2 regions of the Methylobacterium sp. P3_A11 genome follow, and region 1 is predicted to be linked to the other one. Evidence: predicted binding sites of a transcription regulator. Region 1 holds the regulator's gene; the other holds the start of a gene.
What was found. Region 1 encodes PhoB, which activates phosphate uptake and scavenging genes when phosphate is short. Its sites were predicted from a motif close to TGTCATNNANCTGTCAT; they were not measured.
Positions count from the first base shown of each region.

Region 1 (7,217 bases):
CGGTTCCCCGGTCGTCTCCGTCGGCAGTTCACCCCCTTCGGCCTGCGCCACCGGCGCGCCGAGGGCGGCCATCAAAATCCGCAGACCGTCGATCCACTCCTCGAGTTCCGCGAGCGAATCGAAACCGTCCCGGCGGACCACGGTCGCAGGTTCGATCGTCACGACGGCGTCGAAGCGGCCGTCGGGTCTGTCGCTGATCCGGTAGTAAACGCGGCGTGGCATGTCTGAGGAATAGGCCAAAACCCACGGCGTGATAAGATTGTTGACGATCTTTAACCACCGCAACGATGCGGTCCCTCGCGAAGGCGGGGTGTTGCGACGCGGGAGCGGCGGGCGCTAGGCTCGCGGCATGACCGAGACCAGCCCGCCACGGCCCCACGCCCGCTTCCAGAGCTTCGACGATCCGAGCCATCGGAAGGGGCCTGAGCGAATCGAGGCCCTGCGGACGGCGTTGCGCGAGAACGGGCTCGACGGCTTCGTCGTGCCGCGGGCCGACGAGCACCAGTCCGAATACGTTCCGGCCGATGCCGAGCGCCTGGCCTGGCTTACCGGCTTCACCGGTTCGGCCGGCACGGCCGTGATCCTGATGGAGACCGCGGCGCTGGTCGTCGACGGCCGCTATACCCTCCAGGCACCCGAGCAGGTCGATACCGGCGTGGTCGCGGTCGTGCCCCTGTCGGACTCGACGGCGGAGTCCTGGATCGGCGCCAACCTCAAGCGGGATCAGGTGCTCGGCTTCGATCCCTGGCTGCACACGCCGGACGGCTTGGCTCGGCTGGAGCGTGCGGCGACCCGTGCGGGCGGCGCGGTCCGGGCGGTGCCGAACCTCGTCGACGCGGTCTGGGCCGGCCGGCCGAGGCCGCCCGCCGGACCGGTGGTAATTCATCCGGATGCGCTCTCCGGCGAGACCGCCGCAGACAAGCTCGTCCGGATCCGCGCGTCCCTCGCCGAGGGAGGCTGCGACGCCTTGGTGATCTCGGACCCGCACAATCTCGCCTGGGCGTTCAACCTGCGCGGCTCCGATGTCGGCCACACCCCCCTGGCCCTCGGCTACGCGATCCTCCCCCGCGAAGGCAGGGCTCGGCTGTTCCTCGGCTCGCCGAACGTCGACCCGGCCCTGCGTGCGGCGCTCGCCCCCCTCGCCGAGATCCTGTCCCGGGCGGATCTGGACGATGGGCTGGGATCCCTGGCTGGCGTGCGGGTCCGCCTCGATGCGGCGACCGGCGCCGTGGCCCTGAAAGAGAAGATCGAGGCCGCCGGCGGAACCGCCGACATCGGCAAGGATCCGATCACCGGGATGAAGGCGGTCAAGAATGCCGCCGAGATCGCTGGTGCCCGCGCCGCCCATATCCGCGACGGGGCGAGCGTCGTGCGCTTCCTGGCGTGGCTCGACGGCGCGGCCGCCGCCGGCGGCCTCACCGAAATCGTCGCCGTCGAGGCGCTGGAGGATTTCCGCGCCGCGGGGGGCGACCTGCGGGAGGTCTCGTTCCCGACGATCTCGGGATCCGGGCCGAACGGCGCGATCGTCCATTACCGGGTGAGTCGCGCCACCGACCGCACGGTCCGGGCCGGCGAGCTGTTCCTGATCGATTCCGGGGCGCAATATCCGGACGGCACCACCGACATCACCCGCACGGTCGCGGTGGGCGCTCCGAGCGCGGAGATGCGCGACCGCTACACCCGGGTCCTGCAGGGCCACGTCGCCATCGCCCGGGCCGTGTTTCCGGTGGGCACGACCGGTGCCCAGATCGACGCCTTCGCCCGGGCACCGCTCTGGCGGGCGGGCCTCGACTTCGATCACGGCACCGGACACGGCGTCGGCGCCTTCCTGTCGGTGCACGAGGGGCCGCAGCGGATCGCCAAGACCGGCACGGTGGCGCTGGAACCCGGCATGATCCTGTCCAACGAGCCCGGCTACTACGCCCGCGGCGCCTACGGTATCCGGATCGAGAACCTCGTGCTGGTCGAGCCCCGCACCATCGCCGGCGGCGAGCGTCCGATGCTCGGCTTCGAGACGCTGACGCTCGCCCCGTACGACCGGCGGCTGATCTGGACGGACCTGCTCGACCCCGAGGAGCGCGCCTGGATCGACGCCTACCACGCCCGGGTGCGCGACACCCTGGCACACGGGTTGGACGCAGATACGCGCGACTGGCTGGAGCGCGCTACGGCGCCGCTGGAAGGGTGACGCACCGGCGCAGGACCCCGGTCGCAGGTCGTGGTAAGACCCGGCATCGTGAAAATGCCCGCCCTGGGCCGGACACGCCCCGCGTGAAACCGCGACCGCCCTGCGCGCGAAGGGACAGCATGATCCGCCGCCTCGCCATCCTGATCCTGGCCTGCACCGCGGGCCTCTCGGCCGCTGCCGCCCAAGGTCTCCCGCAGGGATTCCGCACGCCCCCCGACCTCGTCCGGTCGAGCCTCGTGGCCGAGCCCGCCGCGGTCGCCGGCGCGCAGCCTTTCACGCTGGCGGTGCGGATGCAGATCAAGCCCGGCTGGCACGTCTACTGGCGGAACCCGGGTGATTCCGGCCTGCCGCCGGAGGTCACCTGGACGCTGCCAGCGGGCTTCAACCCCGGGGCGATCCGGTGGCCCGCCCCGGAGCGCATCCCGATCGCGACGCTGATGAACTACGGCTACGAGGGCGAGGTGACGCTCCTCGTTCCGGTCACGCCGCCGCCGAGCCTCGACCCGGCGGATCCGGTGCAGATCCGGGCGAAGCTCACCTACCTCGTCTGCGAGACCGAATGTGTCCCCGGTTCGGCCGATCTGGCCCTCACCCTGCCGGTGGGCAAGGCCGACCCGGACCCGGCCAATGCGGCGCTGTTCGACCGTGCCCGGGCCGCCCTGCCCAAGCCGGCACTCTGGCCGCTCCGCGTGTCGAGCCAGGGTGACACCCTCCGGCTCGATTTCGCCGCGACCGGCCTCAGGCCGGATTCCATCCGGAACGCCGCGTACTTTCCCTATGCCGAGACGGCGATCGACAACGCCGCCGCGCAGGTGATGTCCGTCGACGAATCCGGCCTGCACCTCACCCTCGCCCGCAGCACTCCGGCCGATCCGGCGCCCGGCACGCTCCCCGGCGTCCTGACCCTCGACGAGCTGGGTGATTCCGGAACGCGACGCCTGGCCTTCGCGTATGGCGACGAGCCGGTGCTCCAGGCCGCCGCGGCCCCGGCGGCCTCGGCGGCGACCACACCGGCGGCGGCCACAACGGCGATCGGTCCCGATCTCGACGCCCTGACGATTGCGACGGCTGCCGCCTTCGCCTTCCTCGGCGGCCTGATCCTCAACCTGATGCCCTGCGTGTTCCCGGTGCTGTCGATCAAGGTGCTGAGCCTCGTCCGGCATGCCGGCGAGAGCCGGTCGCGGCTGCGCCTGCACGGCTTCGCCTACACGGCGGGCGTGGTGGGCAGTTTCCTGGCCCTCGCCGCCTTGCTGATCGCCCTGAAGGGCGGCGGCGCGGCCATCGGCTGGGGTTTCCAGCTGCAATCGCCCGCCGTGGTCGCGGGCCTCGCCTACCTGCTGTTCGCGATGGGCCTGAGCCTGTCGGGCGTCGTCCATGTCGGCGGCGGCCTCGCCGGGATCGGTGACGGCCTCGCCCGAAGGGCCGGCCTGAGCGGCTCGTTCTTCGCCGGCGTCCTCGCGACCCTCGTGGCGACGCCCTGCACGGCACCGTTCATGGGTTCCGCGGTGGGCTTCGCGCTGACCCAGAGCGCAGGGGTGGCGCTCGCCGTGTTCGCGAGCCTCGGCCTCGGCCTCGCCCTGCCGTTCCTGGTGCTGACGCTCTGGCCGCCGGCCCTGCGGGCGCTGCCGCGGCCGGGGGCCTGGATGGAGACCCTCAAGGAGATCCTGGCCTTCCCGGTCTACGCAACGGTGGCGTGGCTGATCTGGGTGCTGGCACAGCAGGTCGATCCCCAGGGTCTGCTGGCGGCACTGATCGGCCTCGTGCTGATCGGCTTCGCGGCCTGGGCCTGGGAGCACGGACGTGCCGGCGCGCCCACGGCCGGCCGGATCGCGCAGTCCGCCGCGGCCCTCGCGCTGCTCGCCGGGGCCGCCCTCGCGGTGACCCTGCCGCGGGACCGCATCGCGCCGTCGGCGCAGGCCGCCGACGGGGTCGAGCCGTTCACCCAGGCACGCCTCGCCGCCCTGATCGATGCGCACCGCCCGGTCTTCGTGGACATGACCGCCGCCTGGTGCATCACCTGCGCGGTGAACGAGGCGACCTCGCTCAACACCAAGGCCGTACGCTCCGCGATGGCCGAGCGCGGTGTGACCTACATGAAGGGCGACTGGACCAATCAGAACCCCGAGATCACCCGCCTCCTGGAGAAGCACGGGCGCAGCGGCGTGCCGCTCTACCTGCTCTACAGCGGCACCGGGGAGCCCCAGGTGCTGCCGCAGATCCTGACCGAGGGCACGGTCCTCGCGGCGCTGGAGGCGGTGCCGGCCGCGTCGGGCCGGAGCGCGGCGCTGGCCCGCTGAGGCTTTGAGGGGCCTAGCCCGCTCGAAGATCCGCGCGCCCGTCCCGCCGTCTTTGCGAGCGGAGCGAAGCAACCCAGCAGCGCCACGCTCACAGGCGTCCCGATGCCCTGGGTCACTTCGCTGCGCTCGTGATGACGGAACGGCCGGAGCGATGTCCTATCCGGACAGCCCGTGGGGCCGCCTCAGGCTTCGAGGGAGAAGGTCTCGTCGAAGGCGTAGCCGGAGCCGCGCACCGTCCGGATCGGGTCCGCTTGGCGCGGCCCGTTCAGGGCCTTGCGCAGGCGCCCGACATGCACGTCTACGGTCCGCTCGTCGATGTAGACGTCGTGACCCCAGACCCCGTCGAGCAGCTGCTCCCGGGAGAAGACCCGGCCCGGCGCCAGCATCAGGAATTCCAGCAGCCGGAACTCGGTCGGACCGAGATGCAACTCCTCGCCGCCGCGGCGGACGCGGTGGCCGGTGCGGTCGAGCTCCAGGTCGCCCGCCGCCAGACGGTCCGAAACGTGGGCGGGCTTGGCCCGGCGCAGAAGCGCACGGATCCGGGCGAGCAGTTCCGGTACCGAGAACGGCTTGACGATATAGTCGTCGGCCCCCGTGCCGAGCCCCCGGATCCGGTCACCCTCCTCGCCGCGGGCGGTGAGCATGATCACCGGCAGGCGCTCGGTCTCCCGGCGCGCCCGGATCCGGCGGCACAGCTCGATCCCTGAGAGGCCCGGCAGCATCCAGTCGAGCAGGACGAGGTCCGGGATCCGCTCCGCCAGCAGCAATTCGGCGTCGTCGCCGCGGGCAGCCGTGTCAACCAGGAAGCCTTCCGCCTCGAGATTGTAGCGCAGCAGCGTGGTCAGCGCCTCCTCGTCCTCGACGATCAGGACTTGCATGCTCACGTTTGATGACCCGTTCTACCAGCGGCCCCGCGGATGGTGCAGGAGGCACCGCTCCGCCTCAATCCGTACGCACGGCCTCTCTGGCGGCACCCCACAGGAGACGGCGCCCCCAGCCGCGGCGTACGGCCCGATTCCGGGTGCTCACGGAGCCTGGACACCGTCCACCGTCACGTAGTTCGAGGCATCGTTCTTCGGCCTGTCGCCCGCCAGGGTCTCGCCCGTGGCGAGGTAATGGATCGTCTCGGCGATGTTGGTGGTGTGATCGCCGATGCGCTCGACGTTCTTGGCGCAGAACAGGAGATGCGTGCAGRACGWGATGTTGCGCGGATCTTCCATCATGTAGGTCAGGAGTTCGCGGAACAGGGAATTGTACAGGGCGTCGATCTCGCCGTCGCGCTCCCAGACGTCGTGCGCTGCCTCGATGTCCCGGCTCGCATAGGCGTCGAGGACGTCCTTGAGCTGACCCTCGGCGAGGTCGCTCATGTGGCGCACGCCCAGAACGATCTTCTGTGCCGGCGCCTGATCGGAGATCGCCACCACCCGCTTGGCGACGTTCTTGGCGAGGTCGCCGATCCGCTCGAGATCGCCGGAGACGCGGATCGCCGAGATGGTCTCGCGCAGGTCGATCGCCAGGGGCTGGCGCCGGGCGATGAGCAGCACCGCGCGTTCCTCGATGTCCCGCTGGAGGGCGTCGAGGCGCTTGTCGGCCAGGATCACCGCCTGCGCGAGGGTGTCGTCCCGGCGCACGAGGGCGTCGGTCGCCTCCGCGGTCATCTTCTCGGCCACGCCGCCCATCTCCGAGATCGAGCGACGCAGGTTCTCCAAGTCGGTATCGTAGGAGGTGACGATATGGCCGGGCATGGTGGATCCTTCGATGGTGTCCCGGGGGCGGCGCTCCGGGGGGCGGACGGCGATCCGCCGGCAGACCCCGGAGGTGGAGCGGCGGTGCCCGGGGCCGGAGGGTTCGGGCAGGCTAGCCGAAGCGGCCGGTGATGTAGTCCTGCGTGCGCCGCTCCGTCGGGTTCATGAACATCCGGTTGGTCGGGCCGAACTCGACCAGCTGGCCCAGATACATGAAGGCGGTGAACTGCGAGATGCGCGCCGCCTGCTGCATGTTGTGGGTGACGATCACGATGGTGAACTCGTCGCGCAGCTGCTCGATCAACTCCTCGATGCGGCCGGTGGAGATCGGGTCGAGGGCCGAGGTCGGCTCGTCGAACAGGATCACCTCCGGGCGCTGCGCCACCGTGCGGGCGATGCACAGGCGCTGCTGCTGTCCGCCCGACAGGCCGGTGCCCTGCTGCTTCAGCTTGTCCTTCACCTCGTCCCACAGGGCGGCCTTGCGCAGGGATTCCTCGATCCGGCCGTCCAGCTCGGATTTCGGCAGCTTCTCGTAGAGGCGCAAGCCGAAGGCGACGTTGTCGTAGATCGACATCGGGAACGGCGTCGGCTTCTGGAACACCATGCCGATGCGCGAGCGCAACTCGTTCAAATCGACGGAGGGGCTGAGGATGTTCTCGCCGTCCAGCAGAATCTCGCCCTCGGCCCGCTGCTCCGGGTAGAGGCTGTAGATCCGGTTGAAGCAGCGCAGAAGGGTGGACTTGCCGCAGCCGGACGGCCCGATCAGCGCCGTGACCTGCCGGTCGTGGAAGTTGATGTTGACGTCCTTCAGTCCGTGGAAGCTCCCGTAGTAGAAGTTCAGGCCCTTGACGGCGATCCGTACAGGCCCGCCCTCTTCGGCGCGATTGCGGTTCAGATCGACCGTGGGGATCGCGGAGGCGGCGTTCATCGTCGTGTCCTCGAAGGGGGTCTCAGCGCGTGGGCTGCGGCTTGATCACGAGGCGCGCG
Region 1 is NZ_JBFUGA010000010.1:65,211-72,427, forward strand. Features, by position in the region: gene AC1DXK_RS05365 (hypothetical protein) at 1-285, opposite strand, end outside; gene AC1DXK_RS05370 (aminopeptidase P family protein) at 350-2,188, shown strand; gene AC1DXK_RS05375 (protein-disulfide reductase DsbD family protein) at 2,308-4,485, shown strand; gene phoB (phosphate regulon transcriptional regulator PhoB) at 4,668-5,363, opposite strand; gene phoU (phosphate signaling complex protein PhoU) at 5,511-6,230, opposite strand; gene pstB (phosphate ABC transporter ATP-binding protein PstB) at 6,343-7,158, opposite strand; gene pstA (phosphate ABC transporter permease PstA) at 7,181-7,217, opposite strand, start outside.

Region 2 (7,217 bases), on a different contig from region 1:
CCGGCCCCGCGCACGTTGATCTCGAAGCGCAGCAGCGCGTAGGAGGCGAAGTTCGACAGCACCTGCGGCAGCACCGCGAAGCGCACCGTCTGGACCCAGGTGGCGCCCGAGGCCGACAGGCCCTCGACGGGACGCATGTCGATGTTCTCGACCACCTCGGAGAACAGCTTGCCCAGCGCCCCCGTGGTGTGGATCGCGATGGCGAGCACGCCCACCATCGGGCCGAGGCCGAAGGCGATCACGAAGATCAGCGCGAACACCACCTCGGGGACGGTGCGGCACAGCTCCAGGAGGCGCTTCGCGCCGAGCCGCAGCAGGCGCGACCGCACGAGGTTGGCGGCGGCCACGAAGCTGAGGGCGAAGCCCGCGAGCCCCCCGAGCAGCGTCCCGAGATAGGCCATGAGCAGGGTCTCGCCCAGCAGGCCGAGCCACTTGGGCAGGCCCCAGTACCAGGCGCGGACGTCCTCGAGGGGGTGCTCGAGGCCGATCGGCGGCAGGATCTGCCGGATGTAGGCGGTGAACTTGCCGATGTTCTCGGCGAAGACCAGCGGCCGCACCTCGGCGGCGAGCCCGGCCACGACGGCGAGCAGCGCCACGACGGCGAAGCTCGCCAGCGTGCGGCGACGGGCGGCGCCGGTCGCCGCTGCGTAGAGGCCGGAGAGGGCGGCTGCCCGCTCCGGCGACAGGGGTGTCGGACCGCGCAAGTCCGGCGGCTCCGGATCAGGACTTCCGGCGCTGCTCGTCGTTGAACCGCAGCATGTCGATGATCGGCTGGTAATCCTTGAGGGTCACCGGCGTGAGATCCTGGTCCTTGCCGTCGGAGAGCCGGTCGAAGGCGGCCTTGTCGGCCTTCGGCAGGGCCACGAAGGCGGCGCGGATCTTGGCCTTCAGGTCGTCCGGCAGGCTCTCCAGCATGGCGAAGGGTCCCTCCGGAAGGAAGTCGGACTTGAACACGACCCGGAAGTCCGACTGCTGCATCGGCGTCCCGTCGGGCTTCTTGAGCATGCCCTTGGCGGCCATGCGGGTGACCATCGTGTCAGTCTCGGAATTCCACAGGTTGGCGGCGGCGTCGGCCGTGCCCTGGGTGAGCGCCAGCACGGCGTTCTCGTGGCTGCCGGCGAAGAAGGTCTTGCCGAAGAACTTCTCGACGTCGTAGCCCGCCCGCTTCAGGAAGAAGCGCGGCGCCTGGTTGCCGGAGGTGGAGTTCGGATCGACCAGGGCGAGGTTCTTGCCCTTGAGATCCTCGACCGTCTTGTACGGGCTGGAAGCCAGCACGTAGACCACCGAATAGTAGCCCGAGGCGCCGGTCTCGTGCTTCTGGTTGACGATCGGCTCGATCTTCACGCCGGTCATCACGGCCCGCGCGAAGGAGGCCGGCCCGTACCACGCAATCTGGATGTTCCCGGCCCGCTGGCCCTCGATCACGGCCGCGTAGTCGCTCGCCACCCGCAGCTTCACCGGCACGCCGAGGGTCTTGGTCAGGTAGGCGGTGAGCGGCGCCCAGCGGTCGGACGTGCCCGAGGCGTTCTCGGCCGGAATCACGCCCAGGGTCAACTCGGGGTACTGGGCCTTCCAGTCCTGGGCGGCGGCCGGCAGGCCGAGGAGGGCGAGGGCCGCGGCGGCGGCGAGGGTGCGTCGGGTGATCATCGTGTCGTCCTTCGTGTCGGCGTGTGTCGCGGGTTCGGCCGGCCGCGGGGCCGGCCGGGCGTTTCCCGATCCGTCGTTGGTGTTGGGGCCGGATGGCCCGGTTCAGGCGCCGAGGGCGGCCTCGCGCACCGGCCGGGCCGGCACAAAGCCGGGCCGGCCCGGCATCGCCGCCCGCTGCTCGGCCTCGCGCTGGGCCGCATCATCGAGCACCTCGCCGGCCTCCAGGCCGTAGAGCCGGCGGGCGACGTCCTCGGTGAGGTCGAACGGGCCGCCCTCGAACACGACGCGGCCGGCCGCGAGGCCGACGAGGCGGTCGCAATAGGCGCGGGCGAGGTCGAGGGAGTGCAGGTTGCACAGGACCGTGATGCCGTAGCGCCGGTTCACCTCGGCCAGCGCGTCCATCACCAAGCGGGTGTTGCGCGGGTCGAGGGAGGCGACGGGCTCGTCGGCGAGCAGGATCTCGGGCTCCTGCACGAGGGCGCGGGCGATGGCGACACGCTGCTGCTGCCCGCCCGACAGGCCGTCGGCCCGCTGGCCGGCGAACTCGCCCATGTCGAAGCTCTCCAGGGCCGCGAGCGCCATGGCGCGGTCCTCCTCGGACCAGAGGCGCAGCAGGGATCGGTGGCTCGGCGCGTGGCTGAGGCGGCCCATCAGCACGTTGGTCATCACGTCGAGGCGGCCGACGAGGTTGAACTGCTGGAAGATCATGGCGCAGCGGGTGCGCCACGCCCGCAGGGCTCGGCCCTGCAGGGCCGTGACGTCCCGCCCCTCGTGGAGGATGCGCCCGGACGTGGGGTCGGCCAGCCGGTTGATGAGGCGCAGCAGCGTCGACTTGCCGGCACCCGACCGGCCGATCACGCCGACGAAGCTCCCCGGCTCGATCCGGAGCGACACGCCGTCGACGGCGCGCCGGTCGCCGTATTGGCGCGTGAGACCCTCGATAACCAGCATGCCACCATCCGCCGGGGAATGGCCGCAGCTAAACGCCGATTTCACGACGATTGGATGACGAATACAGGTCGATTAAGTTTGCCGGCGCAGCGACTGTAGTTCGATAGCCGACTTAATCTTCGTATCTCTCCAGGAATGCTTCGATGGGCAGCCTGCGAAAATCCGGGAGCGCCCGGCGCAGGCGCTCGTGATCCCAGTCCCACCAGGCCAGACGCATCAGGCGCGCGGCGACGCCTTCGGGAAAGCGGCGCCGGACCGGCTTGGCGGGATTGCCGACGACGATCGTATAGGGTTCGACGTCGCGGGTGACGATGGCGGCCGCGCCCACCACGGCGCCGGTGCCGACGGTGCGGCCGGGCAGCACCACGACGCCATGGCCGATCCAGACATCGTGGCCGATCGCCACCGGGCTCGACCGGCGCCGGTCGAAGAAGGCCGGCTCGTCCGCCTCGTCCGGCCAATAGGCGTGCGCCCGGTAGGTGAAGTGCGCCTGCGACGCGCGTTCCATCGGGTGGTTGCCGGGATTGATCCGCACGCTGGCGGCGATCGAGCAGAACTTGCCGATCGTCGTGTAGATCACCTCGCAATCCTGGCCGATGTAGGAATAGTCGTCGAGGATCGTCTCGGTGAGGCGGGTGCGGGCGCCGACCTCCGTGTAGCGGCCGAGGCGGCCATCGACGACCCGGGCGCTGGGATCGATCGCGGGTTCGAGTCCGAGGGCGCGGTCAACCACGGGCCTCTCCGAAGGGCAGGCGCGCCAGGAGCCGGAACGAGCCCGACCCGTCCTGGGTCAGGAGGCAGACGGCGTCGATCACGAGGGGATCCGGCCCGGCGGCGGCATAGGCCTCGGACAGGCGCCGGTGCCACGCGTCGCGCTCCGCCTCCGGCAGGGCGTCGGTCAAGGTCATGTGGAAGCGGAAGGCCTCGAACACGTACGGGTAGCCCCAGCGCGCCAGCAGCGCCCGCCCGCGCGGGTCGAGGCGCTCCGGGCGGCGTCTGGCCCGCTCGGTCTCGGTGAGCGGCGCGCGGAACGGGTCGAGGGCGGCGACGCACTCGGCGGCGAAGAGCCCCAGGCCCGGCGGCGGGGCCTCCGGCACCAGGGCGAGGAACGGCCCGAGGGCGGCGACCACCAGATTTCCGACCGCCACCGGCGGGTGGGCGGCCGCGAGGTCGCGGGTGGCGGCGACGAGATCCGCCTCCGTGGTGCCCGTCGCGAGGCGCAGGGGCGCCTTGAGGGTGGCGTGGAACCCGTAGACCCGGGCGCCCGCCGTGACGGCGGCGAGGTCGCTCAAGCCCTCCGGGTGCGGGACCGCTGCCCCCGCGACGGAGTCGGTGCCGAGGACGGACCGGCCGAAGGCTTCCAGCCGGGAGCCCGGGGCAGGCAGGCAATAGAGGGCGTAGCGGCGCGACACGTCTCGGCCTCCGATCGTCGAGCGGTCAGGCCGTCGGCGCGTAGGGACGCGCATCGGCGGCCCGCCGGGGACGCACATCCATGGCGTTGCCCCGCCACACGATGGCGCTCTGCATCCAGGCGCCGAGCCAGATCGCCGGGATCAGGACGTCGCGCGCCAGGAAGGCCGCCAGCATGCGGGGCGAACGGTGCCAGCCCGCGCGGAATGCGAGCCGGTGCTCGGCGGCATAGCACAGGGCGGCGAGGCCGGCAGCGCCGGCGAGGCCCGCGAGGCTGCCGGCCCAGAGGGCGACGAGGAGGGCCGGCAGCAGGACGCCGCTGCCGATCTCGGGGGCGAAGAACAGCGGGAAGGTCACCCGCCGCAGCCGTGCCCAGCGCAGCTGCCGCGCCCAGACCTCGCGGAAGCCGCGCGGGCCGAGCGGCTGCTCGAACGGACTCGCCACGAGGTGGACCCGCTTGCCGGCGGCGCGCACCAGCTTGGTGGCGGCCGCGTCCTCGGCGATCTCGGCCGCGAGCGCCTGAAGGCCGCCCTGCGCCTCCAGAAAGGGCTTGTGCCAGAGCATGCTCTTGCCCTGCGCGAAGCCCAGCCCGAAGGCCTCGGCGGCGTATTGCCAGCGGGCCTGCAGGGTATTGAGGAAGGCGCATTCCACCTCGGCCATGAAGCTGCGCGGGCGGGCGCCGGCCGGCGCGGAGCAGACGAGGCCGGTGTCGTCCCGCCACGCCGCCTGGAGGCGCTGGAGGTAGTCCGGCGGCATCGCGACGTTGGAATCGGCGAGCACCACCCAGTCGTGGGCGGCGGCGCGCCAGCCGCGCAGGCAGTTGTTCAGCTTCGGATTCGCGCTGACCCGCTCGTCGCCGAGGATCAGGCGGGCGGGCACCTCCGGATGGGCCTCGATCAGGCGCCGGACCATCGGGAGGATCGGGTCGCCCGGATCGGCCACGCAGAAGATCAGCTCGTAGGACGGATAATCGAGCCGGAAGCTCCGGGTGAGCATCTCCTCGCTGTAGGCCTCGACCCCGTGGAGCGGGCGGACCAGGGACACGGGCGCGCCGGCCGGGAAGCGCGACGGTCCGGGGCTCCGGCCGGGCGCCCCGCCGAGGCGCCGGCCCGCGACCGCGATGCTGCCGATCTGGACGAGGGCCAGGAGCGCGCCGAGGGACAGGGCCGGCACCGTGGCGTCAATCATGCGGATCCCTCGAGCGAGAGGCGAGCGGTCCGGTCCGCTAGCGGCCGGACCGCGTCAGGCGTGTGACAGAGGCGGCCGCCGGGTGCTCCTCAGAACCGAAAGGTGAAGTTGCCCTTCACGGCCTGGTCCTGCGCCCGTGCGCCGGTCTGGCCCGTGTAGGCCACGCCCAGGCTCGCGTTCGGCGCCACCGCGAGGTCGAGTCCCACCTCCGCCACGAAGGCGTCCCGGTCGATCGGCACGCCCGCGCTCAGGAAAGCCGGCCCCGTGCCGAACCGCAGCAGCGCCGCCGGCACCACGTCCCCGAACGCCCGCCGGTAGCCCACCAGCCCGCGCGCCGCCACCGGCAGGCCCAGGCCCAGATCCAGGCTCGTCTGCGCCCGCACGCCCACGGTCGCCGCGCCGAGATCGTAGTCCCGCGCGAGACTCGTCAGCGCCGCGGCACCCCCGGCCTCCACGAAGGCGTCGCGCCGGATGCCGACATAGGCGGCGCCGACGAACGGCTCGACATAGGCCGCCGCGGGCTGAACCGCGATCGCGCCGGCTCCGTCCTGGGAGACCAGCACAGCCGCGGCCGGCGCGGCCAGCGGGATCTTCCAGCCGATCTCGCCGAAGCCCTGCACCGTGTGGCCGCCACCGTGCCCGGTCGGGGTGTCGGACAGGCCGTACAAGACCACGCGGCGGGTGCGCGTATCCGTATCGGCGTAGACTGCGCCGAGCCGCAGCGAGACCGACCCGACTTCATAGCCGCTGTAGACGCCGCCGAACCCGCTCTTGAGCGTGGCGCTTTCCAGACCGCCCGTGCCGCCGAGCCGGCCGGCGCTGTCGAGATACGCCTCGGTGTAGCCCCCGACCACGCCGAACCGCATTCCGCCCGGCAGGCGCAGGTCCGCGCCGGCGGCGAAGCCCGCGATCTGCCGGTTCAGGTCGGCCGCGTTGCCGCCGCCGTCGGCGGTGCCGAACGCCCCGAAGCCCTGGCCCCAGAGGCCGAAGACCTGCGGATCGAGGGTCCGGACCGGCACGGCCGCCACCACCGGCGGCCGGCCCGGCAGGTCGGCCGCGTAGGCGGACGGCAGGGTGCCGTAATCCAGGCCCGTGCCGGGGTTGCCCCAGCGCAGGCGGTCGAGCACCGCCTCGCGGACGAAGAACGCCGTCTCGTAGGCGGTGGACACGGTGCCGGCATGGATATCGCCCGCGAGCGCCCGGAAGCCGCCCGCCGCCTCGCCGGACGTGAACGCGACCGCCGCGTCGTAGAGCCGGCCGGAGCCGGACGCCTGGACGGCATTGGCCGCGGCCGCGCCGTTCCGGCTGGTGGCGCTGCTGGAGAACGCCACGTCGTTGCGGGTCAGCGTCAGGTCGACCGCGCCGGGCCGGTAGCGCAGGCCCGGGCTGAGGAAGGCGAGGTTGGCGGTCACGCCGGCGAACTGGCCCGACACGCCGCCGGCCGCGGAGAGGATGGTGTAGGTGGTGCGCGGGCTGTACGCGCCCGAGGCCGCCAGAACCTGTACGGTGCCCCCGGACAGGAAGGCGGCGCCCCCGGCGGCGATCCGGTCGGACTGGCCGGCGGCGTTGGCCTCGACCTGATAGATCGAACCCGGCGCGAAAGCGACGGCGCCGGTGACGGCCAGCGCGCCGATGGAATGGCCCGGCGCGACCGTGCCGCCCGGCAGGGCGCTGATGCCGCCCAGCGTGCCCGTGCCGCCGAGGAGGCCGCCGGCCCCCACGAAGGCGGTGCCCGCGATGGTGCCGTTGGCGTAGAGCGCGCCGCCCTGGCCGATGCCGACGTCGATGCCGAGACGGTCGCCGAGGTCCATCCGCAGGGTGCCGGTGACGGACCCGAAGTATCCGGCTGTCGCATAGAGGTCGATGCGGCTCCAGTAGCTGAGCGGGCTTCCGTAGAAGGCCGCGAGTGCGTTGGTCTCGGTGTTCACGAGGATCTGGTTGATGGTGCCCGTCGCGAGCTGGCCGTAGAGGCCGCCGTTCGGCGCGAGGGTCCGGGCCGCCGCGGTCGAGCCGCCGTACAG
Region 2 is NZ_JBFUGA010000030.1:34,478-41,694, forward strand. Features, by position in the region: gene phnE (phosphonate ABC transporter, permease protein PhnE) at 1-704, opposite strand, end outside; gene phnD (phosphonate ABC transporter substrate-binding protein) at 721-1,647, opposite strand; gene phnC (phosphonate ABC transporter ATP-binding protein) at 1,750-2,598, opposite strand; gene AC1DXK_RS12065 (LbetaH domain-containing protein) at 2,711-3,331, opposite strand; gene AC1DXK_RS12070 (DUF1045 domain-containing protein) at 3,324-4,010, opposite strand; gene AC1DXK_RS12075 (ceramide glucosyltransferase) at 4,036-5,196, opposite strand; gene AC1DXK_RS12080 (autotransporter family protein) at 5,286-7,217, opposite strand, start outside.
Region 2: a site for PhoB is predicted at 2,642-2,658, ahead of phnC (phosphonate ABC transporter ATP-binding protein). Genes of this name have one in related genera too.